3 regions of the Blastochloris tepida genome follow, and region 3 is predicted to be linked to each of the others. Evidence: predicted binding sites of a transcription regulator. Region 3 holds the regulator's gene; each other region holds the start of a gene.

Region 1 (9,511 bases), 550 kb from region 3:
TGCGCACCCTTTATGACTACGTCATCATCGATCTGCCGCCACTCGGGCCGGTGGTCGACGCGCGGGCCGTGGCGCCGCAGATCGACGGCTTCCTGTTCGTGATCGACTGGGGCCGCACCAAGATCGACGTGGTCGCCGAGGCGCTGCAGTCATCCGAGGCCATCCGCGACCGGCTGCTTGGCGCCGTTCTCAACAAGGTCAACGTCAAGGCCATGTCGAAATTCGAGACCTACAAGGGCTCCTACTATTTCAACAAATACTATTCCCGTTACGGCTATCATGACTGATGTCGTTTCCGGGCGGTCATTCCGCCGTCCCGGAAACATGCTTGCCGTGTTCCCTTTATGAAGGGGATCCTCGACGGCCGGACTGCGAAATCCGGCTTGATCGGCCGGATTTCGTGTCGCAGTCTGTGTGTATCGAGCGCGATCCGGTCCGGTCCGGTTTCCGGGTGGTCCCTTCGGGGTGCCGGAAGCGGCCTCGCAGAAAGCCCGGTTCTGCAAGAGCCTTCCGGAAACGGGATTTTCGGCGATCGGAATGCGGTTCAAAGGCGGGATCAGCCGGAAACCGTGTGAGCGGCAAACGGGACGGCAACGGGCGGGGGACACGTGGCGGCTCTGTTCATCCGGCTGGCCTCCCTTGTGGTCGTCCTGTGCGGCCTGTGGTGGGTCGCGACCATCGTGCCGCTGACCGTTCGCGACGACGCCGTGCTTTCCGCCGGCCGGCGCATCCTCAATGAGGAGACCCTGCCGCCGCAGGCGATCGCGCGGCTCGGGCAGATCGCCGACCGGGTGGAGCCGCAGCTCGGCTGCGAGGTCGCAACCTGGCGGGCGGTGGCGCTGTTCCGCCTGCGCGTCGCCGAGGCGGCCGAAACCGACGATGCCGGCCGCATCGCCTGGAGCGACTTCCGCGATGCCGCGCAGCGACTGCTGGTCTGCTCGCCGCACGAGCCGCTGATCTGGTTTGCGCTGTTCTGGCAGGAGGCGACCCAGGAGGGCATTCTTCCCGGCAGCTACGACCGGCTGCGCCTGTCCTATGAGCTTGGACCGAACGAAGCCTGGATCATGCGCAAGCGCAGCCGGCTGATGCTGCCGCTGCTCGCCACCGTGCCGGAGGATCTGCGCCCGGCGATCCTGCATGAATTCCTCAGCCTGCTCAAAGGTCGGGTGATGCGCGAGGCGGTCGAGGCGTTCCAGTCGAGCGACACGGTGGTTCGCGAGATGGTGCTGCCGCAGCTGGTGGATGTGCCCGAACCGGTGCTCGCCAGCTTCGCGCGCGCGTTGCGCAATGCCGGGGTCGAGGCCAAGGTGCCGGGCATCGCCGAGCGGGAAAGGCGGCCGTGGAATCGCTGAGCGATCGCTCGCGTCTTCGGGCGCCGGGCTGCGGCGTCGCGGTTATGCTTGTCCTGCTGCCGGCGCTCCTTGGTGCGGTGGCCAGCCGTGCGGAGGAGGGGGCCGCGCCCGCCGTCCGCCAGATCGCGCCCGGCTTCATCCCCCGCTACGATCTCGGCGACCCGGCGGGACCGGCGCCGGCCGGCGCCCCGGCGTTCGAGGTGGTGCTGCCGAGCCGCGACCGCCCGCTCGGCGGCTGCGACCGCGGCCTGTCGCGCATCCTGTTCAACCGCTGCCTCCATGCGACGCTGGAGTTCAGCCGCCGTGTGCTGGAGATGACGGTGGTGGCGGCCCGCACCTCGGTCGAGGCGCGCAGCGATCTGCCTGCCGGCTACCGCTCGCGCTGGATCCGCATGCTGGACGAGGTGCATGCGCGCTGGAAGGAGGCGCGCAATCTCGAATGCGGCCAGCTGGTCTTTCTCGAACGCGGCCCCAAGGCCAACATCTTCGAGGAACGCGCGCAATGCATGCTCGCCGCCGACCGCGAGCGCATCGCCGATCTGAAGCGGCGCTACGGGCTGGAGTGACGGCGCCCTGCCGCATCATGCACCCGGGCTCGCTCGGCCGGCGCGCCATTTACCCTGCCGGCCCGGCGAGGGCCATCTGCGGCAGCCGGCGCCCTTGACTTGTCGGGAGCGGCTGACTATCTCGCCCACAGTCGCTTAGCACTCGTCCCAATTGAGTGCTAACAGCGCGGACCAGGACGCCGGCCTTCGCGGCAGGCGCCGGTCGAGACATCCGTTTCACGGTCGCTGACCCACGGCGCCGTTGATCAGGCACCGTAATTCAAGGACAGATTTCCATGGCGAGCACCTTCCGTCCGCTGCACGACCGCGTCGTCGTCAAGCGCATCGACGCCGAGCAGAAGACCGCCGGCGGCATCATCATTCCGGACACCGCCCAGGAAAAGCCCCAGCAGGGTGAAGTGATCGCGGTCGGCCCCGGCGCGCGCGACGAGTCCGGCAAGCTGGTTCCGCTCGACGTCAAGGCCGGCGACCGCGTGCTGTTCGGCAAGTGGTCGGGCACCGAGGTCAAGATCGACGGTCAGGACCTCCTGATCATGAAGGAATCCGACATTCTCGGCATCATCGGCTGAGCCACACGCGGCCGCAGCCTTGCGGCCGCTCCCCCACGATTTGTGAGCCTCCGTGCGCCCCGATCCCGGGGCCGGGGGCAGGAACCGTCAAGGAAGATTCGAAATGGCTGCGAAGGAAGTCCGGTTTTCGGCCGACGCGCGCGAGAAGCTGCTGCGTGGTGTCGACATTCTCGCCAACGCCGTGAAGGTCACGCTCGGCCCCAAGGGCCGCAATGTGGTGATCGAGAAGTCGTTCGGCGCGCCGCGCATCACCAAGGACGGCGTCACCGTCGCCAAGGAAATCGAGCTTGAGGACAAGTTCGAGAACATGGGCGCCCAGATGGTGCGCGAGGTGGCCTCCAAGACCAACGACACCGCCGGTGACGGCACCACCACCGCCACCGTTCTCGCCCAGGCCATCGTGAAGGAAGGCGCCAAGTCGGTCGCCGCCGGCATGAACCCGATGGACCTGAAGCGCGGCGTCGACCTCGCCGTCACCGCGGTGCTCGCCGACATCGCCGGCCGCGCCAAGAAGGTGAAGTCGTCGGAGGAGGTCGCCCAAGTCGGCACCATCTCCGCCAATGGCGACAAGCAGATCGGCGAGATGATCGCCAACGCCATGCAGAAGGTCGGCAATGAGGGCGTGATCACCGTCGAGGAGGCCAAGAGCCTCGATACCGACGTCGAGATCGTCGAGGGCATGCAGTTCGACCGCGGCTACATCTCGCCCTACTTCATCACCAATGCCGAGAAGATGGTGGCCGAGCTCGAGGACGCCTTCGTCCTGGTGTTCGAGAAGAAGCTTTCGGGCCTGCAGGCCATGCTGCCGGTGCTCGAAGCCGTCGTCCAGTCGTCGCGTCCGCTGGTGATCGTCGCCGAGGACGTCGAGGGCGAGGCGCTGGCCACCCTGGTCGTCAACAAGCTGCGCGGCGGCCTCAAGGTCGCGGCGGTCAAGGCGCCGGGCTTCGGCGATCGCCGCAAGGCCATGCTGGAGGACATCGCCATCCTCACCGGCGGCCAGGTGGTGTCCGAAGACCTCGGCATCAAGCTCGAGAACGTCAACCTTCAGATGCTTGGCCGCGCCAAGAAGATCATCATCGAGAAGGAAAAGACCACGATCGTCGATGGCGCCGGCCAGAAGGCCGACATCGAGGCCCGCGTCGCCCAGATCAAGGCCCAGATCGAGGAGACCACCTCGGACTACGACCGCGAGAAGCTGCAGGAGCGTCTGGCCAAGCTCGCCGGCGGCGTCGCGGTGATCCGCGTCGGCGGCGCCACCGAGATCGAGGTGAAGGAGAAGAAGGACCGCGTCGAGGACGCCCTCAACGCCACCCGCGCCGCGGTGGAAGAAGGCATCGTCCCGGGCGGCGGCACCGCGCTGCTGCGTGCCAAGCAGGCGATCGCCGGGCTCAAGAACGCCAATCCGGACGTCCAGGCCGGCATCAACATCGTGCTGCGCGCGCTCGAGGCGCCGATCCGTCAGATCGTCGAGAACGCCGGCGTGGAAGGCTCGATCGTGGTCGGCAAGCTGCTCGAGTCCTCGTCGCAGACGCTGGGCTTCGACGCCCAGACCGAGGCCTATGTCGACCTGCTCGAGGCCGGCATCGTCGATCCGGCCAAGGTGGTGCGCACCGCGCTGCAGGACGCCGCGTCGGTGGCGGGCCTCCTGATCACCACCGAGGCCATGGTCGCCGAGCTGCCGAAGAAGGAAGCCGCGCCGGCGATGCCGGGTGGCGGCATGGGCGGCATGGACTTCTGATCTTTGATCAGAAGGCCGAAATGCCGCCCATCACTTGAGGTACCGAAGCCGGCAACAGCCGGCTTCGGGTGCGGCATGGACTTCTGATCTTTGATCAGAAGGCCGAAATGCCGCCCATCACTTGGGGTGCCGAAGCCGGCAACAGCCGGCTGGGGATCCTGGCGCCGAAGTCGGCAGCAGCCGACTTCGGGTGCGGCATGGACGTCTGAGCCGTCTGCCAATCATCGGATGCGGAAGAGGGGGCTTTGGCCCCCTCTTTTCGTTTGTGCCCGGTTCGGTGACGGCTGCGTGGTCAGTCCAGGCCAGCGATCCGCAAGTCCGCCGCCGTGGCGTTATGCTAAAGGCCCTCGCCTTTGACCCGTCGTCGTCATGGCCGGGCAGGTTTCGACGGAGACCGACATATGTCGGTCATCCGTCATGGCCGGGCTTGTCCCGGCCATCCACGTCTTTGTTTTAAAATACATTTTAAGTCGTGGATGCCCGCGACAAGCGCGGGCATGACGAGTCACGTCTTATGGCCCCTGGCGTTAAGCTTAACGCAAGGTAAAATCCGAGCCGTCATCATAACCGGGGTGGCGTTGCGTTAGATTGATGCCCGCTGCAAGGCAGGAGGGAAGAATGAGCGAGGATCGGCGACAGCATGCGCGGCTGCGCAGCCTGATCGGCGGCCGCATCATCTTCAATGACGGGCGCTCGACGCTCGACTGCGTGCTGCGCAACATCTCCCCCGGCGGGGCGCGGATCGCCTGCAGCGCCGCGGTCTCGCTGCCGGAGACCTTCGACCTGATGCTGCCGAGCAAGAACCGCCGCCTGCGTGTCCGTCTCGTCTGGCGGCAGGAGGAGCACCTCGGCATCGCCACGCTGTCGCCGGTGCCGTCCTGGTGAGGCGTGCTGCGCTCCCGCGGCTAAAGCATTTTCCGCACAAGTGGATACCGGTTGTGCGAAAGACCCGAAGGGCCGCGTCAGCGAAAATGCGACAAACCAGAAACTTAGAGCATTTTCCGCACAAGTGGATACCGGTTGTGCGAAAGACCCGAAGGGCCGCGTCAGCGAAAATGCGACAAACCAGAAACTTGGAGCGTCCGATCTGATGCAGTCAGATCGGATCACGCTCCAGTGATGTTCTGACTTCCCGGCACAGCGGCAATCCCGGACGGGCGTGGCGAACACCGCGCCCGTTTTCGCATGCGGGCGATCCACGAGGGCGTCGCCGCGACGAGACGGCGCCGCCGCGGCCCCATCGCCGCCGGAATTGGCGCGCATGCGCCTCAGGCGAATTCCCTTCCGCAGGAGACGATCGGCGTGTCGACCGTGACCGAAACCCTGGCCGCGACCTGGCGGCTTGCCGCGCCCTATTTCCGCGCCGACGATATCGGCGAGGTCAGCGTCGGCCCGCTCGGGCGCTTTCGGCTGCGCGAGAAGTGGGCCGGGCGCGGCCTGCTCGCCGCGGTCATCGCCATCGAGCTGGCCATCGTCGCCATCACGGTGGCGCTGAATGCCTGGAACGCCCGCTTCTACGACGCGCTGCAGAACCGCAACTGGGACAGCTTCGTCTACGAGCTCGGCTTCTTCTGCGTGCTGGCGGCGGTGTTCATCCTGCTCGCGGTCTACCAGATCTATCTGAACCAGTGGCTGCAGATCCGCTGGCGGCGGTGGATGACCGAGCGCCTGCTCGGCGAATGGCTGGCCGGGGCCAACCACTACCGCATGCAACTGCTCGGCGAGTCCGCCGACAACCCCGACCAGCGCATCGCCGAGGACATCCAGCTCTTCGTCGGCCGCACGCTGTCGCTCGGCGTCGGCCTGCTCAGCGCGGTGGTCACGCTCATCTCGTTCGTCGGCATCCTGTGGGCGCTGTCGGCCCAGGCGCCGTTGATGATCGGCGGCACCACCTTCGCCATCCCCGGCTATCTGGTGTTCGCGGCGCTGATTTATGCCGCGCTCGGCACGCTTCTCACCCATCTGATCGGCCGCGCGCTGGTGCGACTCAATTTCGACCAGCAGCGCTTCGAGGCCGATTTCCGCGTCTCGCTGGTGCGGGTGCGCGAGAATGCCGAGCAGATCGCGCTTCTGGAAGGCGAGGAGGCCGAGCGCACCCGGCTGATGGACCGCTTCGCCAATGTGATGCGCAATTGGTGGGCGATCATGGACCGCCAGAAGCGCCTCACCTTCTTCACGGCCGGCTATTCGCAGGTCTCGACAGTGTTTCCGTTCATCGTCGCGAGCCCGGCCTATTTTGCCGGCGCCTTCCAGCTCGGCGGGCTGATGCAGACCGCCTCCGCTTTCGGTCGGGTGGAGAACTCGCTGGCCTTCTTCATCTCGGCCTACACGAGTTTTGCCGAGTGGCGCGCGGTGGTCGAGCGGCTTGGCGGCTTCGAGGCAGCGGCCCGCGCCGCGCGGAACGTGCCGGTGACGCCGCCGGTGGTGGCGGTCGCCCGTGATGGCGCAGGCGCGGTCAGCGCCCGCGATGTGGCCCTGGCGCTGCCCGATGGACGGCCGCTGCTCAAGGTGGAGGATTTCACCGTCGCGGCCGGCGAGCGGGTGCTGGTCACCGGCCCCTCGGGCTCCGGCAAATCGACGCTGTTCCGCGCCGTCGGCGGCATCTGGCCGTTCGGCGACGGCGTGGTGCGGGTGCCGGACGGCGCCAATGTGATGCTGCTGCCGCAGCGCCCCTATCTGCCGGTCGGCAGCCTGCGCGCTGCGGTGTCGTTCCCGGCTGAGCCCGGCACCTTCCCGGATGCCGAGATTGCGCAGGTGCTCGGCGAGGTCGGCATGGCGGAATTTGCCGAGCGGCTCGACGAGGTGTCGCTGTGGGGCCAGCGCCTGTCGGGCGGCGAGCAGCAGCGCCTCGCCTTTGCTCGCGCGCTGCTGCACGCGCCGGACTGGCTGTTCCTGGATGAGGCGACCGCCTCGCTCGACGAGGCCAGCGAAGCCGCGCTCTACCGGCTGCTGAGCGAGCGCCTGCCGGGCGTCACCGTGGTGTCGATCGGCCACCGCTCGACGCTCGCCGAATTCCACGGCCGCACCGTCCGGCTGGTCCGCGACGGCAGTGTCCACCGCGTCGCCGTGGCGTCGTCCCAGGCGGCGTGATCACTGAAGCTCGGCGCCCGCCGCGGCCAGCGCCGCCGGCAGCCGGTCGCTGGCGAGAAAGGCGAACTCGGCCTCGCGGTGGCGGGTCAGCGGATCGCGGGCGACGAGCTCGGCATCGACATGGCCGGGGTGGCACATCACCACCCCGCCATCCGGCAGCGCCTCGAGGAAGCCCGGGAACAGCGCCGCGAAATCGGCCTCCGGCTGGTAGAGATAGGCGCCGGCGAAGGCCGGATTGACGCGCACGCCGCGGGTCTCGGCGCGCGACTTGAAGGCGCGCGACAGGTGCGCCAGCACCGTGCCCTTGGGGTCGCGGAACAGGTTGCGCGGTGCGTTGGCCTGTCCGCACTGGCGCACCCAGGCGCCGTGCAGGCGGTCGGAGACGACATCCAGCACGGCGCTGCGGATGGTGGGCAGGAGCTGGACGTGCTGATGGCCGTCGACATGGTCGGGCATCCGCCCGAAGGCGATGGCGAAGGCGTCGAGCTGGGCCTCGATCTCGGCGCGGATGACGGCCGGCTTGAGGCGGCCGGCAAAGGCCAGCGTCATCAGCGTCGGCAGGTCGGGAAACGCGCCCGAACGGGTGACCGGCGCGAAATTGACGGTGAGCGGGTGGTGCGGTCCGGTCAGCGTCACGTGCAGGCCGATGCCGAACGGCCGGGGCGTGACGGTGTCGCGAAGGCGCGCCGCCTCGGCGCGGAAGCCCGGCACCACGGTCATCACCGAGGTCGCCGACAGCCGCCCGGCCGCCGCGAGGTCGCGGATCGCGGCAGAGACGCCGGGCGCCAATGCAAAGTCGTCGGCCACCAGTCGAATGCGTTTCATGCGTCGGCTCCGGAACCCGTTTTGGCACCGGGGGCGGCCTCGCGCACCTCGCGCTCGGCGATGAAATAGATCGGGCGGGCCTTCAGCTCGGAGAGGATCTTGCCGATATACTCGCCCACGACGCCGATCACGATAAGCTGTACCCCGCCGATGATGATGGTGGCCACCATAAGCGAAGCATAGCCGGGAACGGCAATGTCCCAGATCAGCTTCTCCAGGATGATCCACAGGCCGAAGACAAACGCGCCGCCGGCCATGGCGAAGCCGAATACGCTGGCGACGCGCAGCGGCGCCACCGAGAACGAGGTCAGCCCCTCGATCGACAGGCCGACCAGCGATTGGAAGCTCCAGCTCGAGACGCCGTGGATGCGCTCGGCCGGTTCGTAGGGCACGCAGATCTGTTTAAAGCCGATCCAGCTCGACAGACCCTTGAAGAAGCGGTTGCGCTCGGGAAGCTGGCGCAACGCGGCGGCGGCGCGCGGCGACAGCAGACGGAAATCGCCGGCATCGGGGGGAATCTTGTGGCGCGCCCCCCAGTTCAGCAGGGCGTAGAAGGTGCGCACGAACAGGCGGCGCAGCGCCGGCTCGTTGCGGCGGTGCGCCTTGGCGGTGAAGGCGACGTCATAGCCCTGGTCGAGCCACAGCGACACCAGATGCTCCACCATGTCCGGCGGGTGCTGGCCGTCGGCGTCCATGAACAGCACCGCGCCCTTGCCGGCGTGGTCGAGGCCGGCGACCAGCGCCGCCTCCTTGCCGAAATTGCGCGAGAACGACACCACCTGCAGGTCGACGCCGTCATTGGGCAGGCCACGCAGCACGGCCAGCGAGGCGTCGCGCGAGCCGTCGTCGACATAGACGATCTCGACCGCGAGGCCGCGGGTTGCGGCAAATCCGGCCGCCAACGCCGCAAGGCGGGCATGCAGCGCCGGCAGGTTGGCGGCCTCGTTATAGACCGGGACGACGATTGAAAGACCGGCCTCGGCGGGGGAGGCGGCGTTTGGGGCGGGTCGTGTTGTCATGATCTTGGGTATCACCGGGCGGCGCGGCCGACCTTATCACATGGTGTCCGGGTGGCCAGTTCGCCGGCAATGGAAACGGATTGGCCGGAAATCCCTGTTCGACGAGAGGATTAAGGGCGACCGCGGCACGATTCCGGCCCGCGGGCCGGGTTTCGCATCGATGCGGCGGGCGGCGGCCTTGGGCAGACCCATCCGGCGTGGGCGGGCCTGCCGTCCGGTGCCGTAGCCTGCCGGGGCTCGCTGCCCTCTCTGCCGGCGGTTTTGCCCGGGCTTGGCGCCGTTTCGATGGCCGGCTCACTTCACGTCCGCGTGAATGCGGCCGGGCCGGGTGATCCGGCCGGGCGGACCGTCC
Region 2 (9,511 bases), 1.1 Mb from region 3:
GCCGCAGCGCGTCGATGTGATCTACCGCCGCGTCGACGACGACTTCCTCGATCCCCTCGCCTTCCGTCCGGATTCGGTGCTCGGCGTGCCGGGCCTGCTCGGCGCCTACCGGGCCGGCAACGTCACGCTCGCCAATGCCGTCGGCACCGGGGTTGCCGACGACAAGGCGGTCTATTCCTACATGCCGGACATCATCCGCTTCTTCCTTGGCGAAGAACCGATCCTGAAGAACGTGCCGACCTGGCGCTGCCGCGAGCCCGACGCGCTCGCCTATGTGCTCGACCATCTCGACGATCTGGTGGTCAAGGAGACGCACGGCTCGGGCGGCTACGGCATGCTGATCGGCCCGAAGGCCTGCAAGGAGGAGATCGAGACCTTCCGCGCCAAGCTGAAGCACGATCCCACCAGCTTCATCGCCCAGCCGACCCTGGCGCTGTCCACCACGCCGTGCATGGTCGAGGACGGCATCGCGCCGCGCCATGTCGATCTGCGGCCCTACGTCCTGCAGGGACGCAATGGCGTGCGCATCGTGCCGGGCGGGCTCACCCGCGTGGCGCTGCAGGCCGGCTCGCTGGTGGTCAATTCCTCGCAGGGCGGCGGCACCAAGGACACCTGGGTGCTCAGCGCATGATTTCGTTCCACCGTCTGTCCTCTGGCCACGCTCATGCTGTCGCGCACCGCTGACAATCTTTACTGGCTGGCCCGCTACGTCGAGCGAGCCGAGTTCGTCGCCCGCACCATCGAGGTCGCCCAGCGCATGGCCTCGCTGCCCACCTCCTATGGCGGCTCCTCCAACGAGTGGGAATCGGCGCTCGCCACCACCGGCTGCGCCGATTCCTTCCACAAGCACTATCGCGAGGCCACCGAGCGCACCGTCACCGAGTTCCTCGCCTTCTCGCCGGAGAACCCGTCCTCGATCGTGAGCTGTCTGGAGACCGCCCGCGCCAATGCGCGCGCGGTGCGCACCGCGCTGACCATCGAGATGTGGGAGGCGGTCAACGACGTGTGGCTGGAGCTGAAGAAGCTCAACCGTCGCAAGCTCGACCGCGACGAGGTCACCCGCTTCCTCAACAAGGTCAAGGAAGCCTCGCTGCTGTTCGACGGCTCGGCCTCGCGCACCATGCTGCGCCGCGACTCCTACTGGTTCGAGCGGCTCGGCCACTATATCGAGCGCGCCGACAACACCGCGCGCATCCTCGACGTGAAATACCACCTGCTGCTGCCCGACCAGTCGCATGTCGGCGGCGCGCTCGACTACTACCAGTGGACCAGCGTGCTGCGCGCGGTCTCCGCCGTCACTTCGTTCCACTGGGTCTACAATCAGAGCGTCAAGCCCTGGCTGGTCGCCGACTTCCTCATCCTCAACGAGCAGATGCCGCGCTCGCTGGCGAGCTGCTACGAGAACATCACCCGCTATCTCGACATGCTGGCCCAGCAGTATGGCCGCCAGGGCTCGGCCCAGCGCCACGCCCGCGCCATGCGCGCCCGGCTGCAGAACGCCCGCATGGAGACCATCTTCGGCACCGGCCTGCACGAGTTCATCACCGGCTTCCTCGCCGACAATCATCGGCTCGGCAGCGAAGTGACCGAACAGTATCTCGTGTGATAGTCTGCTGATCCATCCGGCGCGCCGACATGCGAATCTGCATCAGCCACGAAACCCGCTACCGCTACGAGCAGCCGGTCAATGGGCTGATTCAGATCCTGCGTCTGGCACCGCGCAACCATAACGGCCAATATGTCGTGGACTGGCGCGTCGAGGTTTCGGCCGACTGCCGGCTGGAGCGCCACGAGGACGCCTTCGGCAATCTGACCGACACCTTCTCGGTGCATGGCCATATCGACCAGCTCAACGTGCTGGTCGCCGGCGAAGTCGAGACCGAGGACACCAACGGCGTGGTGCGCGGCACGGTGGAGCGGCTGCCGGTGTCGCTGTTCCTGCGCGAAACCGACCTCACCCGCGCCGACCCGGCCATCGAGGCGTTCGCGCTCGACATCGCCGGCAGCAGCGAGCCCGCCCCCCTCAGCCGGCTGCACGCGCTGCTCACCCGGCTGAACGACGACATGGTCTATGACCGCGACCCCACCCACGCGGCGACCACCGCCGCCGAGGCCTTCGCGCTGAAGCGTGGCGTCTGCCAGGACATCACCCACATCTTCATTGCCACCGCCCGCCGGCTCGGCATCCCGACGCGCTATATCGGCGGCTACTATTTCAGCGGCAGCGACGGAGATGAGGCGGAGGCCAGCCACGCCTGGGCCGAGGCGTTCGTGCCCGATCTCGGCTGGATCGGCTTCGACGCCACCAACGGCATCTGCATCACCGACGCCCACGTCCGCGTCGCCATGGGGCTCGACTATCTCGGCGCCGCCCCGGTGCGCGGCAGTCGCCGCGGCGGCGCGGGCGAAAGCCTCACCGTCGAGGTCCATGTCGGCCAGTCGCCGATGTCGGCCCAGAGCCAGATGCAGCGGCAGAGCCAGAGCTGACTGGCTTCTCGCGGGATCGGCTCGCAGGTTTCCCGATTGATCGCCGCTTTCTTCCCTCTCCCACCCGGGCCGCGCTTGCGCGCGCCCGGGCGCGCGCGCTTGCGGGAGAGGGTGGCGAGACCGAGCGTCAGCGAGGTCGAGCCGGGTGAGGGGTACGTACGTTCGCACGCCTGAAGAGACACCCCTCACCCGCCTCGCGATCGTTCGATCGCTCGGCACCCTCTCCCGCAAGGGGAGAGGGAAGAAGAGAGCCGAGCCGGTCCCCTGGGAACAGCATCAAGCTACGCATCGGCAAGCTTCAATCCCACGGGGCACCAAACGCAACGGGGCGGCCGAAGCCGCCCCGCGTATCCCGTTCGAAGTACCGGTCCGTCTGATCGCTGGCGCGATCAGTAGTCCATTCCACCCATGCCTCCGCCCGGCATCGCCGGGGCCACGGCCTTCTTCGGCAGCTCGGCCACCATCGCCTCGGTGGTGATCAGCAGGCCCGAGACCGAAGCGGCGTTCTGCAGCGCGGCGCGCACGACCTTGGTCGGGTCGATGATGCCGGCCTTGAACATGTCGCCATAGGTGCCGGTCTGGGCGTCGTAGCCGAAGGCGTAGTCGGACTTCTCGAGGATCTTGCCGACCACCACCGAGCCGTCATCGCCGGCATTGGTGACGATCTGGCGGGCCGGCGCCTGGATGGCGCGGCGGACGATCTCGATGCCGGTCTTCTGGTCGTCATTGGCCGGCTTGAGCGACTCGAGCGCCTTCACCGCGCGCAGCAGCGCCACGCCGCCGCCCGGCAGGATGCCTTCCTCGACCGCCGCGCGGGTGGCGTGCAGGGCATCGTCCACGCGGTCCTTCTTCTCCTTCACCTCGATCTCGGTGGCGCCGCCGACGCGCAGCACCGCAACGCCGCCGGCGAGCTTGGCCAGACGCTCCTGCAGCTTCTCGCGATCGTAGTCCGAGGTGGTCTCCTCGATCTGGGCCTTGATCTGGGCGACGCGGGCCTCGATGTCGGCCTTCGCGCCATTGCCGTCGACGATGGTGGTGTTCTCCTTCTCGATCACCACCTTCTTGGCGCGGCCGAGATGGGCGAGCGTGACGTTCTCGAGCTTCAGGCCGAGATCCTCGCTGATGGCAGTGCCGCCGGTGAGGATGGCGATATCCTGCAGCATGGCCTTGCGGCGATCGCCGAAGCCCGGCGCCTTGACGGCCGCGACCTTGAGGCCGCCGCGCAACTTGTTGACGACGAGCGTGGCCAGCGCCTCGCCCTCGACGTCCTCAGCGACGATGACGAGCGGCTTGGAGGTCTGCACCACGGCTTCGAGCAGCGGCAGCATCTCGTTGAGGCCGGAGAGCTTCTTCTCGTAGATGAGGATGTAGGGATCCTCCATCTCGACGCGCATCTTCTCGGCATTGGTGACGAAGTAGGGCGAGATGTAGCCGCGGTCGAACTGCATGCCCTCGACCACGTCGAGCTCGGTGGCGAGGCTCTTGGCCTCCTCGACCGTGATCACGCCCTCATTGCCGACCTTCTTCATCGCGTCGGCGAGGAAGCGGCCGATCTCGGCGTCGCCATTGGCCGAGATGGTGCCGACCTGGGCGATCTCGTCGTTGGAGGTGACCTTCTTGGAGTTCTTCTGCAGGTCGGCGACCACCGCCTCGACGGCAAGGTCGATGCCGCGCTTCAGGTCCATCGGGTTCATGCCGGCGGCGACCGACTTGGCGCCTTCCTTCACGATGGCCTGGGCGAGAACGGTGGCGGTGGTGGTGCCGTCACCGGCAAGGTCGGACGACTTCGAGGCCACCTCGCGCACCATCTGCGCGCCCATGTTCTCGAACTTGTCCTCGAGCTCGATCTCCTTGGCGACGGTGACGCCGTCCTTGGTGATGCGCGGCGCGCCGAACGACTTTTCGAGCACGACGTTGCGGCCCTTGGGGCCGAGCGTGACCTTCACCGCATTGGCGAGGGTGTCGACACCGCGCAGCATCTTCTCGCGGGCGTCGGTGGAGAACTTGACGTCTTTCGCAGCCATGGATCAGTCCTTGGGTTGTCGCGCCCGCAGTGCGCGGGCGGGCGGAGCGGTCCGCCGTCGTTCCAATCGGGTCCGAAGTGGAGGCCGAGCCCGGCCCGGCCGTCTCATCTGCGCCGTATCAGGCGAAGTCTCTCAGGCAGCTTTCGCTGTTCAGGCAGCCTGCCGTCTCAAGCAGCCTGCCGTCTCAAGCAGCCTGCCGTTTCAAGCAGCCTGCAATTTCAGGCAGCCTTCTTGGAGGCCTCGGCGCCGTCGATCACGCCCATGATGTCGGACTCTTTCATGATCAGCACCTCGGTGCCGTCGATCTTGACCTCGGTGCCCGACCACTTGCCGAACAGCACCCGGTCGCCGACCTTGACGTCGAGCGCGACCAGCTTGCCGGCTTCGTCGCGCCCGCCCGGGCCGACCGCCAGAACTTCGCCCTGCTGGGGCTTTTCCTTGGCCGTATCGGGAATGATGATCCCCCCGGCTGTCTTATGCTCAGCGTCGATGCGCTTGACCACGACGCGATCATGGAGCGGCCGGAACTTCATGTCATTCCTCCTGAAACATTGAGTTTGCTGAATAAATCACGCAGAGACCGGCACCCCCTCTTCAGGCGGGCCGCCGTCCGAGCCGCCAGATAGGCGACACCCGAGCCCCCCGCAAGAGGGGCCCGGCAAAAAATTGGCACTCGCTGCGGGGGAGTGCCAACATGTCGCTGGCCGGTCCAGCATCACGTTGCGGCAGACACGCAGCCGGCGTCTTCCATCCCGCCGCCATCGTGTAAGCTGCACCGGAACGGTTCAGCGGGACCGTACGGTCCGCGAGGAACGGGAAACGGGGAGACGAACATGTTGAAGGGCAAAGTGGCGGTGGTCACCGGCTCGACCAGCGGCATCGGGCTGGGGATTGCGCAGGCGCTCGCCGCCAAGGGCGCCGACGTGATGCTGAACGGCTTCGGCGAGCCGGCCGAGATCGAGAAGCTGCGGGCGGGCATCGCCGAAACCCACAAGGTGCGCGCCGCCTACAATGGCGCCGACCTGTCGAAGCCCGCCGAGACCAGGGGGCTGATCGAGGCAACGATCGCCCAGTTCGGCCGGCTCGACATTCTGGTCAACAATGCCGGCATCCAGTTCGTGTCGCCGGTGGAGGACTTCCCGGAGGAGAAGTGGGAGCAGGTGCTCTCCATCAACCTGTCGGCGGCATTCTACGCCATCAAGTACGCCTTGCCGGGCATGAAGGCGCGCAATTGGGGGCGCATCATCAACATCGCCTCGGCGCACGGCCTCGTCGCCTCGATCAACAAGTCCGCCTACGTCGCCGCCAAGCACGGCATCCTCGGCCTGACCAAGGTGGTGGGGCTGGAGACGGCCGAGACCGGTATCACCGCCAACGCCATCTGCCCCGGCTGGGTGCTCACGCCGCTGGTGCAGAAGCAGATCGACGCCATCGCCGCCCGCAAGGGCATCAGCAATGAGGAGGCGAGCCGCGAGCTGTTGAGCGAGAAGCAGCCCTCCAAGCAGTTCGTCACGCCCGAGCAGCTCGGCGAGCTGGTGCTGTTCCTGTGCTCGGACGCCGCCTCCAACCTGCGCGGCACCTCGCTCAGCATGGACGGCGGCTGGACCGCGCAGTGAATCCAGCCCGCGCCTCAACATCCGGCGGGCGGCCGGCACCGGCTACCCGCCGCAATTTCGAGCAATTTCGCATTCTGCCTGATTTTTAAGCAACCAGCGTTGCGGCTGCGGCGCCGCTTGGCGCCCTGCCCTTTCCTCCAGTCATTCGCCCCCACGGACGAGACCGGCCCCGCCCCGGCAGGCCCCGCGAGTGCGGCATTTTCGCCAGCGGGTCACGGAAGCGTCATCGTTAACGGATTGGTACCGGCAGCGGCTGGACCATCGCTTGCATGGTGAATTGTGCGGCCGTCCGCACGGTCCTGCGGACGCGCCGTCGACATCGTGGAGGTCGATATGCTGGTTCGCTGCCTGTCCTTGCTGGCCCTGTCGAGTACCGGGCTGCTTGCGCTGTTCGCCGCCGCCGGGGAAGGCCCGGCCGTCGCCGTCAAGGAACGCCAAGTCGTTGCGCTCGGCCTCACCGGCGAGCTGCCGGTCGGTGGCCAGGCGGCGCACCGCCTGGCCGCCATCGCGCCGCGCGCAGCCACAACGCGCTGAACATTGTCAGCAATTCGCCATCAATGCTGCCAACGCCTTGATCCGGCGTTGGAAAACGAATTGTGACTTGTCCCTGGCCGCTGCTGTTCCGACAATCCTTCCCCGCCGTCCTGAAGGAGCATGACGACATGATGAGCCCTGGTGTGAGCGACGATTTCCGCAAGCAGGTCGCCGGTTACGGTCTGACCACGGCCCAAATCCTCTATCGTCTGCCCGACTATCCCCGGTTCCTGCAGTCCTATGTCTGGCAGGAATACGACCTCTATCCCGAGTTTCCGACGCTGACCCGGTTTCTGGAGTTCTGGCAGCGCCAACTCGAAGGGCCGCTGCACTCGGTCACCGTCGCGCATTGCCGGCTGATCGGGCCGGCCGAATTCAAGATGGTCGACGGCCTGTTCCGGCTGCACTGACAGGGTTTCCGGGAGCGCCCCCCGGCCTCCCGGAGACCGCATGAGCGACCAGCCGGCAACACACCAAGGAGGTATCCGGATCAGATCCGGCAGCGGGATGACACGGAGGGCTGCGACCGAGCCTTGATTTCGCCCGCGGCCTAAGACACCTAATGGCGGGCACAGGGAAGTTGAGTATGTCCGCCGCCGGTCGCCGCACGTCTGATCTCTTGTCCGAACTGGCGGTCGGGGATCCCGATGGCCAAGTCACGTTCGGCGAGATTTTCCACCGCCTGGAGCACAAGGCGTTCGGCGCGCTGTTCCTGGTGCTTGCCATTCCCAACTGCTTTCCGATGGTGCCCGGCATCTCGGTGATCACCGGCTGCGCCGTGCTGATCCTGGCGCTGCAGCTCGCCTTCGGCCGCGAGGAGCCCTGGCTGCCGGCCGCCATCCGCACCCGAGGATTTGCCCGCGGCAGCTTCGCCAAGGTGCTGGAGAAGGCGCTGCCCTGGATCGTGCGGGTGGAGCGGCTGGCCTCGCCGCGCCTGCAGATTCTCACCTCCGGCACCGGCCGGCAGGTGTTCGGCGCGGTGATCGCCGTGCTGGCGGTGGCGATGATGCTGCCGGTGCCGATCATCGGCAACATTCCGCCGGGCATCGCCATCGCGGTGCTGTCGCTCGGCCTCCTTGAGCACGACGGCCGGGTGGTCGCGGTGGGCTACGCCCTGGGCACGGTGGCGGTCATCGCGGTGGCCAGCATGCTCGCCGGTCTGGTGATGGGCTTCGAGGCGATCGCCTTCTGATCGGAATGCGGTTTCCCGGCCTGATCGGCCGGAAACCGTACGGCGCCCCGATCCCCAGCACTCGCGGTCATTTCTGCATGCGGTAGGGCGGCCGCGGAATGGCATTGTGGGCGGCGCGCAGCGCGGCCGACCAGCGCTCGCGCAGATCGTGGAAATAGGGCTCGCCGGGCTCGATCCGGTAGTTCAGCTCGGCGTGCAGCGAATCGCGGCGCACCACCAGCACGTCGAGCGGCATGCCCACCCCGAGGTTCGAGCGCATGGTCGAATCCATCGAGATCAGCCCGATCTTGAGCCCGTCATAGAGATCGGTCTCGAAGGTGCAGGAGCGGTCGAGAATCGGCTTGCCGTACTTGTGCTCGCCGATCTGCAGATAGGGCGTGTCGCGGGTGCACATGATCGAGTTGCCGGCGGCATAGATCATGTAGAGTTCCAGCTTGCCATCGGCGATCTGGCCACCGAACAGGAACGACACGTCGAACGACAGCTTCGATTCCTCAAGGCCCGCGGCATAGAGCGCGTGCACCATGCGGATCGCCTTGCCGATGCGCTGCGCCCCCTGGAACATGGTCGGCGCGCTGAGCAGCGTCTCGCGCTCGCCGGTGTCGAAATTCTCGATGCCTTCCGCCAGCAGGCTGACCACCGCCTGCGAGATCGACAGGTTGCCGGCCGAGGCCAATCCCATCACCCGCTCGCCCGGCCGCTCGAACACGTGCAGCTTGCGGAAGGTCGACACATTGTCGAGGCCGGCATTGGTGCGGGTGTCGGCAATCATCACCAGGCCGTCGCGCACCAGAAGTCCGCAGCAATAGGTCATCGGTCGTCATCCCCCAGGTTCGGGGCAGTCATAGCAAAGCCCGATGTCAAATGGCAGGCGGTCGGCGCGCGCCGATGATTGCGGCCTTCAGTCTCCCGGCATGCCGAGGTGATCTCGCCGAAACCGTGTGCTAGGGTCGCGGCGTGCTGAAGCTCATGGCTGTGCTGTTCGCCGGGTTGCTGCTCGCCGTCGTTGTCGTCGCGGCGGCGCCGGCCGGTGTTGCGGATTGCCACGCGGCGGGCGCTGCGGCGCACGCGGCACCCCACCCCACGCCGAGCCCGCCCGTACTCCCCGATCAATCAACGCCCGATCAATCGCTGCCCGATCAATCGCCGGCCGGGCAATCGCCAACCGAGCACACCGCGCCCTGCTTCGGGCTCGGCGGTTGCGGCCTGTGCGGCATCAAGCTGCCCGACGAGCCGGCGGCCATCCCGGCCGAGCGGCTGGTGGCCCGCATCGATGCCGGCAGCGAACGCGACCCCGGCGCCCTCGCCGCGCGCCCGCCAACCCCGCCGCCGCGCGGCTGATCCTCCGACCTTTCCCAACGCAATCGCCGGCGCCACCCGCGCCCGCCCATCCCTGCCTTGGATCGGATGATCAACCGATGAATATGACCCATTACATGGAGCTGCTGGCCGTCAACCAGCCGTGGAACCTCCTTATCTTCATGGCCGTGCCGGTGATCCTGGCCGAGACGGTCGCCGTGACCGAGCTCTATCTCCTCTACACCCGCCGCTATCACGGTGCTGTGCGCACGCTGAACCGCACGGCGAGCATCGTCGTCGGGCTCTATTTCATCGGCGTGTTCGCCTATCTCGTGCCCAATGTCGTGGTGCCGCTCACC
Region 3 (9,511 bases):
CTGCGGATGTCTCATCGAGAACGCGGTGGATCGGCAGTTACCGGAGGCCGCAGGATTGAACTCGTCATGCCCGCGCTTGTCGCGGGCATCCACGTCTTGAAAACCTATTTGAAAACAAAGACGTGGATGGCCGGGACAAGCCCGGCCATGACGACGGCGGGCTTGTGCCAGACGCCGCAGGCGCAAGTCACGCCGAAAGAGATCGCGTTTCGGCTCGATCTCTCTCGGCCCAGGCGATTCAAATCCGTGAACGCCGTAGCTCCCGCAAGGGGAGAGGGAAGGCGCGCGGCTCCCGGCCAGCGGTTGGCCCGTGCCGATCAGCCGGGCTCCCCATCAACCGAACCGGGATCACGCCGCGAGGTCGGCCACCACCGCATCGAGGATCGGCAGGCCGGCGGCGGTGACGCGCAGGCGGTCGCCGGTCCGCTCGATGAAGCCGAACCCGGCGAGGTCGGCGATGCGCGCGGGGTCGAGACTGCGGCCGGACATCGCGGCGAAGCGATTCAGGTCGATGCCCTCGGCAAGCCGCAGCCCCATCAGCAGGAATTCGTCGCCGATCTCGTCGCGGCTCAGCGCCTCGTCGGTGACCGCGCCGCTCTGCCCGGCCTCGATCCGCGCGAGCCACGCCGCCGGATCGCGCTCGGCGGCGAGTGCGCGGCGGCGGCCCTCGACCATGAGCCGGCCGTGGGCGCCGGGGCCGAAGCCGGCATATTCGCCCGAGCGCCAGTAGATCAGATTGTGGCGGCTCTCGGCGCCGGGCCGGGCGTGGTTGGAGACCTCGTAGGCCGGCAGGCCCGCCTCAAAGGTCAGCGCCTGGGTGAGGTCGAACAGCGCGCGCGCAAGCTCGGGATCGGGCGTCGCGAGCCGGCCCGCCGCCTGCAGCGCGAAGAACGGCGTGCCCTCCTCGATGGTGAGCTGATAGGCCGACAGGTGCTCGGTGCCGAAGGCGAGCGCGCGGGTCAGCTCCGCCTGCCAGTCGGCCACCGTCTGGCCGGGGCGGGCATAGATCAGGTCGAACGACACGCGCGCGAAGGTGTTTTGCGCCACCTCGAGCGCCGCCAGCGCCTCGGCGGCGGTGTGCATGCGGCCCAGCGCCTTGAGGTCGGCGTCGTTCAGCGCCTGCACGCCGAGCGAGACGCGGTTGACGCCGGCATCGCGATAGCCACGGAAGCGCTCGGCCTCCACCGAGGTCGGGTTGGCCTCGATGGTGATCTCGATGTCGTCGGCGAGCGACCACTGCTCGGCCACCGCCTCCAGCACCGCCGCCACGGTGGCCGGCTGCATCAGCGAGGGCGTGCCGCCGCCGAGGAAGATCGAGCGCACGGTGCGCGGGCCGATGCGCTGGGCGGTGGCGGCGATCTCGTGGGTGACGGCGCGGGCGTAGCGGGCCTCGTCGGTGCCCGGCGGGCGCACGAAGCTGTTGAAGTCGCAATAGGGGCATTTGGCCAGGCAGAACGGCCAATGCACATAGACGGCGAAGCCGGGGTCCGCGTCATCGTCGCACAAGACACGTCTCCGCCAGTTTCAGAAAGGCGCGGGCGCGATGCGACAGGCCGCGCCCGGCGTCCCAGTCGATGCCGTGCTTCTCGGCGGCGTCCATCTCGCCGAATGTCCGCGTCTCGCCTTCGGGGCGAAAGATCGGATCATACCCGAAGCCGAGCGTGCCGCGCGGCGGCCAGACGATGTCACCGTCGATCGTGCCCTCGACCGCCTCGACATGGCCGTCCGGCCAGGCGAGGCAGAGCGCGGCGACGAAGCGGGCGATGCGCTGGCCGGGCGCCACCGCGCCGCGGGCGGCGAGTTCCGCCTCGACGCGCGCCATCGCCGGCAGAAAATCCTTTCCCGAGCCCGCCCAGCGCGCCGAGAACACGCCCGGCGCGCCGTGCAGCGCCCACACCGCCAGCCCCGAATCATCGGCCAGCGCCGGCAGGTTCGACGCGCGCGCCGCGGCCTCGGCCTTGATGCGGGCGTTCTCGGCGAACGTGGTGCCGGTCTCGTCGGGCTCGGGCAGACCCAGCTCGCCGGCCGAGACCGGCTCGACAGCGAACGGCGCGAGCAGCTCGCGGATCTCGCGCAGCTTGCCGGAATTGTGGGTGGCGACGACGAGCTTCCCGCCCTCCAGCCGGCGCGCCATCAGCCCACCGCCAGCTTCTGCAGCGCGACGAGCTCGCCCACGCCCTTGCGGGCCAGCCCCAGCATCGCCATCAAATCGGCCTCGCTGAACGGATCCTTCTCGGCCGTGCCCTGGATCTCGACGAGGCCGCCCTCGCCGGTCAGCACGAAATTGGCATCGGTGTGGGCGTTGGAGTCCTCGGCATAATCGAGGTCGAGCACCGGCACGCCGGCATGGATGCCGCAGGACACCGCCGCCACGTGATCCTTCAGCGGGATGCGCGGGATCATGTTGCGCGCCTTCATCCAGGCGAAACAGTCGTGGAGCGCCACCCAGGCGCCGGTGATGGCGGCGGTGCGGGTGCCGCCATCGGCCTGCAGCACGTCGCAATCGACGGTGATCTGGCGCTCGCCCATCGCCGGCAGGTCGACCACCGCCCGCAGCGCCCGGCCGACGAGGCGCTGGATCTCCTGGGTGCGGCCGGACGGGCGGCCGGTCGAGGATTCGCGGCGCGTGCGCTCATGGGTGGCGCGCGGCAGCATGCCGTATTCGGCGGTGATCCAGCCGCGGCCCTGGCCCTTCAGCCACGGCGGCAGCTTGTCTTCCAGGGTCGCAGCGACCAGGACATGCGTCTCGCCGAACTTCACGAGGCACGAGCCCTCGGCATAGCGGGCGACGCCGCGCTCCAGGGAGACCGCGCGCATCTGATCGGGGGCGCGGTGGGACGGACGCATGGGAACTCTCCTGAAGACGGGTCTGGACCGGGGCCGCGACGGGCTGTTGCCTGACGGGCTCTTGCCTCAAGCGGGCCGGGCCGTTCTATGCGGCGGTGTCTGCCCCGGCAAGCCGGCTTCGACGTTCGGCACCGACTTGCAGAGTCGACCTTGCAGAGTCGACCTGCAGCGTCGACTTGCAGAGTCAACTTGCGGCCGGCGCCCGCCGGCAACAGATTACGGGCGAAGGAGAACCGGCCGTGCCGCTTGACCGTCCCGTCGTCGTGCCTCCCGTCGCGCTGGCCCAGCTCGACCAGCGCTCGCGCGAGATCTTCAAGCAGATCGTCGAGAGCTACCTCGCCACCGGCGAGCCGGTCGGCTCGCGCAACATCGCCCGGCTGATCACCACGCCGCTGTCGCCGGCCTCGGTGCGCAACGTCATGGCCGATCTGGAGCAGGCCGGGCTGATCTTTGCCCCGCACGTCTCGGCCGGCCGGCTGCCGACCGAGAGCGGCCTGCGCTTCTTCGTCGATGCGCTGCTCGAGGTCGGCGACCTGCCGGCCTCCGAGCGCGCCTCGATCGAGGCCCAGGTGGCGGGCGAGGGCCGCACCATGTCCGGCATCCTGGCCGAGGCCTCGGCGCTGCTGTCGGGCCTGTCGCGCGGCGCCGGCGTGGTGCTGGTGGCCAAGACCGACCCGCGCATCAAGCACATCGAGTTCGTCGGGCTCGACCCTGGCAAGGCGCTTCTGGTGCTGGTGTCGGACGACGGGCAGGTGGAGAACCGCGTGGTGCCGCTGCCGCCGGGCCTGCCGGCCTCGGCGCTGGTCGAGGCGTCGAACTTCCTGGCCTCGCGCATCCGCGGCCGCACTTTGGCCGAGGCGCGCGCGGAGCTTTCGGCCGCGCTCACCGCCAGCCAGGCCGAGCTCGACCAGTTGACGCAGCGTCTGGTGCAGGCCGGCCTCGCCTCCTGGTCGGGCGGCGCGGTCGGCGAGCGGCGCCTGATCGTGCGCGGACAGGCCAATCTGCTGGAGGATCTGAGGGCGCTGGAGGATCTGGAGCGCATCCGCACCCTGTTCGACGATCTGGAGGCCCAGCGCGGCGTCATCGACCTTCTCAACCGCGCCGAGGCCGCCGACGGCGTGCGCATCTTCATCGGCTCGGAGAACAAGCTGTTCTCGCTGTCGGGCTCCTCTACCATCGCCGCGCCCTATCGCGACGCCGAGGGCCGAATCGTCGGCGTTCTGGGGGTGATCGGCCCGACCCGGCTGAACTATGCCCGCATCATCCCGATGGTCGACTACACCGCCAAGGTGGTGAGCCGGCTGCTCGGCGCGCCGCCGCGCGATCCCGCTTCGGCTTGATTTTTCGCACTTTCCCGCCGATATCCGGCTCGACCTTTCCGACATCCAAGGCAGGATCGCCGTCATGACGACGTCCGGACACCCCTTGAATCCCGACCAGACCCCCGAGGCCGCCGATCCCGCGGCGCAGAACACTGCGGCACAAGAGACCGCCGCCCAGCCGAACCCGGCGGACGCGGCCGCCGCCTCGCCCGTCGCCGACGCCTCGGCGCTGGCGGCCGAGGCCGCCGACCTGCGCGACAAGCTGCTGCGCACGCTGGCCGAGATGGAAAACCTGCGCCGGCGCACCGAGCGCGAGGTTGCCGACGCCAAGAGCTACGCCATCGCCGCCTTCGCCCGCGACGTGCTGAACGTCGCCGACAATATGGAGCGGGCGCTCGCCGCCGTGCCGGCGGAGGCCGTGGCGCACGATGCCGCGCTCAAGACGCTGGTCGAGGGCGTGCAGCTCACCGAGCGCGAGCTGGCCAAGACGCTCGACAAGCACGGCGTGCGCCGGGTCGAGGCGGCCGGCGGCAAGTTCGATCCCAACCTGCATCAGGCGATGTTCGAGGTGCCCAATCCGGACGTGCCGACCGGCACCGTGGTGCAGGTGGTGCAGACCGGCTACGTGCTGGGCGAGCGCATCCTGCGGCCGGCGCTGGTCGGCGTCGCCAAGGGCGGGCCGAAGCAGGCCCCCGCCGCCCCGGCCGCGGATGGCGGCGCGGCCTGAACGAGACGCGCCCCGCCGTCCCGTGTCCGGGACGGATCAGCGCGGGGCGCGCTTGGCGAGGATGCGCTGCAAAGTGCGGCGGTGCATGTTGAGCCGGCGCGCGGTCTCCGACACGTTGCGGCCGCACAGCTCGTAGACGCGCTGGATGTGCTCCCAGCGCACCCGGTCGGCCGACATCGGATTCTCCGGCGGCTCCGGCTTGCGGCTGGCATTGGCGAGCAGCGCCGCGGCGACGTCGTCGGCGTCGGCGGGCTTGGCCAGATAGTCGATGGCGCCGGCCTTCACCGCATTCACCGCGGTGGCGATGTTGCCGTAGCCGGTCAGCACGATGCCGTGGGCGTCGGGGCGCTTCTCCTTCAGCTTGGCGATGACGTCGAGGCCGTTGCCGTCGCCGAGCCGCATGTCGACCACCGCGAAGGCCGGCGCGCCATGATCGAGGAAGGCCAGCCCGTCGGCCACCGATTCGGCGGTCGAGACCGAGAAGCCGCGCGCCTCCATCGCCCGCGCCAGGCGCTGCAGGAACGCCTTGTCGTCATCGACGATGAGCAGCGACCTGTCGTCCGGCAGAGAATTCTCTGCCACCTCGCCCGCGCTTGCGTCGGTCATACTCTTCCGCTCCCCGGATCAAGGCCCTCGCGCGGCGTCCGAAATCACCCGCCGGAAACCGCGTCATTCGGTTTCCGGTTGATCCCTTCGGGATACCGGAAACAGGCTCGCCGAAAATCCCTTGTTCGGTAACAGGATTTTCGGCGAACGGCATACGGTTCTCCGGCCTTGCAGGCCGGAAACCGCATTCCTCAAGATATATCCTGCAGTTCGCTCGACAAGGCCGCCGCCTCGGCCGCCGCCTCGTCGAGGGCTGCGCGCAGCCAGCCGATGCGGACGATGGCGCCGTGCTCGGGCGGCACGCGGTTGGCGATGGTGAGCATGGCGCCCGAGCGCTCCAGCAGCGTCTTGGCGATGAAGAAGCCGAGGCCGAGGCCCGACTGGTCGCCGGCCGCGGCCTTGCGCCGGTCGGGCGAGCGGGCGGTGACGTAGGGCTCGCCGAGCTTGCCGAGCAGGTCCGGCGCGAAGCCCGGCCCATCGTCGACCACCGTCACCACCACGTCGCGCGGCGTCCAGCGGATGGAGATCACCACCTCGCGCTCGGCATAGTCGACGGCGTTCTCGATGATGTTGCCGAGGCCGTAGAGCAGGCCGGGATTGCGCAGCAGCACCGGCTCGCTCGACCGGTCGGCGAGGCGCTCGATGCGCACGCTGACGCCGATCAGCCGGTGGGGCGCGGCCACCTCCTCCAGCAGGAGCGAGATCGGCATGCGGTCGAACGGCGCCTCGTCGGTGCCGAGCGAGGTGAGCTTGCGCAGGATGTCGCGGCAGCGGTTGCTCTGCTCGCGCAGGAGGCGCACGTCGTCGCCGTGGGGGGTGCCGGCCGGCAGCTCGCGCTCCAGCTCCTTGGCCACGGTGGCGATGGTGGCGAGCGGCGTGCCGAGCTCGTGCGCCGCCGCCGCCGCCAGACCGTCGAGGGCGGAGAGATGCTGCTCGCGCGCCAGCACCAGTTCGGCGGCGGTGAGCGCGTCGGTGAGCTGGCGGGTCTCCTCGGCCACCTGCCAGCCATAGACGCCGACGAACGACATGCCGAGCAGGATCGCCAGCCACACGCCGGCCTGATAGAGCGGCGGCAGCCGCAGCGGGCTGTCCGGCGCCCAGGGCAGCGGCTGGTGGACCGCCGCCACCACCAGCGCGCAGACCAGCGCCAGGAAGCCGAGATAGACGGTGGTGGAGGGCGGCAGCGCGCTGGCCGAGATCAGCACGGGGCCGAGAAACAGCAGCGCGAACGGGTTCTCCAGCCCGCCGCTGAGATAGAGCAGCAGCGCCAGCTGAACGATGTCGAAGGCGAGGATGGCCGCCGCCTCGGTGTTGGTGAGGCGGTGGGCGTGGGGATATTTCAGGCGCAGCGCGATGTTGAGCCAGATCGAGATGCCGACCGCCGCCAGCGCCCAGCCCACCGGCATCGGATAGCCGAAGCCGTGATAGACCACGACGATGACCATGGCCTGGCCGGCCACCGCCAGCCAGCGCAAGGTGAGCAGCGTATCGAGGCGCAGGCTGCGCCGTTCCAGGCGTTGGGTGCTGGCGAGAAGCTTCGGCATGGCGCCACTATATCGGCGGGGCCGGGCGGCGCGAATCCAAATTGCGCCGGCTCCAAATTGCGCCGGCGCCGCCGCCTCGCCTGCCCGGCCGATCTCGTATAGGCTCGGCCGGCCCTGACCCGCCCGCCGATGATTGTCCCGCCCCCGCCCCGCCTTCAGCCCCGTCCCCGGCCATGACCACTGCGGCCATGACCACTGCGGCCATCGCCGCCCGCGGCCTCGTCAAGCGCTACCGCGCCACGCTGGCGGTCGGCGGCATCGATTTCGACATCGCGGCCGGCTCGGTGACCGGGCTGCTCGGCGGCAATGGCGCCGGCAAGACCACCACCATCGCCATGATCATGGGGCTGGTGCGCCCGACTGAGGGCCGCGTCGCCGTGCTCGGCGCCGACATGGCGCATGAGCGCCACCGGGTGCTGCACCGGATGAATTTCGAAAGCCCCTATGTGGACATGCCGCACCGGCTGACCGTGCAGCAGAACCTCTCGGTGTTCGCCCGGCTCTATGGGGTGGCGGACGTCGCCGCGCGGATCGGCCGGCTCGCCGCCGATCTCGACCTCGACGGGCTGCTCGACCGGCCGTGCGGCAAGCTGTCGGCCGGCCAGAAGACGCGGGTGGCGCTGGCCAAGGCGCTGATCAACGATCCCGAGGTGCTGCTGCTCGACGAGCCGACCGCCTCGCTCGACCCCGACACCGCCGACTGGATCCGCTCGCGCCTGCAGGACTACTGCCGGCGGCGCGGCGCCACCATCCTGCTCGCCTCGCACAATATGGGCGAGGTCGAGCGGCTGTGCGACCGGGTGATCATGATGAAGGGCGGGCTGATCGTCGATGACGACACGCCGCCGCGGCTGCTCGCCCGCTACGGCCGCAGCAATCTGGAGGAGGTGTTCCTCGACGTCGCCCGCGGCCGCGGCGCGGCCGGCGCGGAGGCCGGGGCATGATGAACACCTCGACGAGCGCGGGGGCCGTGCGGTTCTCGCCGCGGCGGGTCGGCGCCATGGTGCTACGCTACTGGTATCTGCTGCGCTCGTCCTGGCCGCGGCTCCTGGAGCTCGTCTACTGGCCGGCGGTGCAGCTTCTCACCTGGGGCTTCATCCAGCTCTATGTGGCGGACAATGCCACCTTCTTCGCCCGCGCCGGCGGCGCCTTCATCGGCGCGGTGCTGTTGTGGGACATCCTGATGCGCGGCCAGCTCGGCTTCTCGGTGTCGTTCCTGGAGGAGATGTGGGCGCGCAACATGGGCAACCTGCTCATGAGCCCGCTCACCACCGCCGAGTTCGTGGCGAGCCTGATGATCATGAGCATCGTGCGGCTGGCGGTGGGCATGGTGCCGGTCAGCGTGATGGCGATCTTCTTCTTCGACTTCAACCTCTACGCGATGGGCTTCGCGCTTGCGGCGTTCTTCGCCAATCTGATCCTCACCAGCTGGTCGGTGGGGCTGGTGGTGTCCGGCCTCGTGCTGCGCAACGGCCTGGGCGCCGAGGGGCTGGCCTGGACCATCATGTTCCTGTTCATGCCGCTCGCCTGCGTCTACTACCCGGTCGCGGTGCTGCCGGACTGGCTGCAGCAGGTGGCCTGGGTGCTGCCGCCGACCTATGTGTTCGAAGGCATGCGGACGCTGCTGATCGACCATGTGTTCCGCGCCGACCTGATGCTGCAGGCGCTTGCCCTCAACGCCGTGCTGTTCGCCGCCGCAGCATGGGCGTTTTCGCGGCTGGTCGAGTCCGCCCGCGACCAAGGGTCGCTGATCGCCGCCGGCGAATGACGCCATCCTGGCTGAAAGGCGGATTGTCTTATTTGCAACAATCCGACTAAGCTGAAGGCCATGGTTGTTCGCGGCCGCGGGAGAGCAATTTGCTACCTCCACGGCGAGGGGAACAGCCGGGCGTTTGGTTGCCGTGCAGCACGCTTTCCGTAACCACAGGTTGCCGACCGGGTGGACGGGACGGTTTCGCCGAAACCGGTCCGGCCAGGAGGCAATGCTGCAGGACGGGAAGCCGCAAGACCGAGAGCCGCAAGACCGAGAGCCACAAGACCGAGAGCCGCAGGACGGGAAGCCGCGAGGCGGGACGCCATAACAGGAAGGTGGATGCCGTGCCCTACTATCATCTGTTCGAGCTGACCCACGCGGCGCTGTCACCCTACCGGGCCGCCGCCGATGTGGCCCGCCTCTATTTCAAGAGCCCGATCAACCCGCTGTCGCAGACGCCGGTGGGAAAGACCATCGCCGCCTCATGCGAGATGTTCGAGCGGATGACCCGCCGCTACGGCAAGCCGGAGTGGGGACTCGAAACCACCGAGATCAACGGCCAGACCGTGCCGGTGCGCATCCAATCGGTGTGGGAGCGGCCGTTCTGCCGGCTGCTGCATTTCGAGCGCGGAGTCAGCCACTGCCAGCGCCGCGACCCGAAGGTGCTGCTGGTGGCGCCGATGTCCGGCCATTACGCCACGCTGCTGCGCGG

The links. Region 3 encodes HrcA, which represses chaperone genes, less so after heat shock. Its sites were predicted from a motif close to GTTAGCACTCNCNNNNNGNGAGTGCTAAC; they were not measured.
Region 1: groES (co-chaperone GroES) is a predicted target of HrcA. The motif match lies at 2,053-2,081, and genes of this name have one in related genera.
Region 2: groES (co-chaperone GroES) is a predicted target of HrcA. The motif match lies at 5,177-5,205, and genes of this name have one in related genera.

Annotation. Positions count from the first base shown of each region.
Region 1 is NZ_AP018907.1:131,502-141,012, forward strand. Features, by position in the region: gene BLTE_RS00545 (polysaccharide biosynthesis tyrosine autokinase) at 1-287, shown strand, start outside; gene BLTE_RS00550 (hypothetical protein) at 609-1,352, shown strand; gene BLTE_RS00555 (lysozyme inhibitor LprI family protein) at 1,397-1,918, shown strand; gene groES (co-chaperone GroES) at 2,194-2,487, shown strand; gene groL (chaperonin GroEL) at 2,591-4,225, shown strand; gene BLTE_RS00570 (PilZ domain-containing protein) at 4,844-5,110, shown strand; gene BLTE_RS00575 (ABC transporter ATP-binding protein/permease) at 5,528-7,315, shown strand; gene BLTE_RS00580 (ChbG/HpnK family deacetylase) at 7,316-8,140, opposite strand; gene BLTE_RS00585 (glycosyltransferase family 2 protein) at 8,137-9,159, opposite strand.
Region 2 is NZ_AP018907.1:663,163-672,673, reverse strand. Features, by position in the region: gene BLTE_RS03045 (circularly permuted type 2 ATP-grasp protein) at 1-631, shown strand, start outside; gene BLTE_RS03040 (alpha-E domain-containing protein) at 665-1,606, shown strand; gene BLTE_RS03035 (transglutaminase family protein) at 1,636-2,487, shown strand; gene groL (chaperonin GroEL) at 2,877-4,511, opposite strand; gene groES (co-chaperone GroES) at 4,730-5,044, opposite strand; gene BLTE_RS03020 (3-hydroxybutyrate dehydrogenase) at 5,345-6,127, shown strand; gene BLTE_RS03015 (hypothetical protein) at 6,461-6,661, shown strand; gene BLTE_RS03010 (usg protein) at 6,790-7,071, shown strand; gene BLTE_RS03005 (exopolysaccharide biosynthesis protein) at 7,248-7,853, shown strand; gene BLTE_RS03000 (proteasome-type protease) at 7,921-8,667, opposite strand; gene BLTE_RS02995 (hypothetical protein) at 8,811-9,194, shown strand; gene BLTE_RS02990 (DUF6803 family protein) at 9,272-9,511, shown strand, end outside.
Region 3 is NZ_AP018907.1:3,530,521-3,540,031, forward strand. Features, by position in the region: gene hemW (radical SAM family heme chaperone HemW) at 349-1,506, opposite strand; gene rdgB (RdgB/HAM1 family non-canonical purine NTP pyrophosphatase) at 1,493-2,134, opposite strand; gene rph (ribonuclease PH) at 2,134-2,847, opposite strand; gene hrcA (heat-inducible transcriptional repressor HrcA) at 3,087-4,187, shown strand; gene grpE (nucleotide exchange factor GrpE) at 4,252-4,896, shown strand; gene BLTE_RS15990 (ActR/PrrA/RegA family redox response regulator transcription factor) at 4,933-5,502, opposite strand; gene BLTE_RS15995 (ActS/PrrB/RegB family redox-sensitive histidine kinase) at 5,694-7,046, opposite strand; gene BLTE_RS16000 (ABC transporter ATP-binding protein) at 7,235-7,990, shown strand; gene BLTE_RS16005 (ABC transporter permease) at 7,987-8,814, shown strand; gene phaZ (polyhydroxyalkanoate depolymerase) at 9,144-9,511, shown strand, end outside.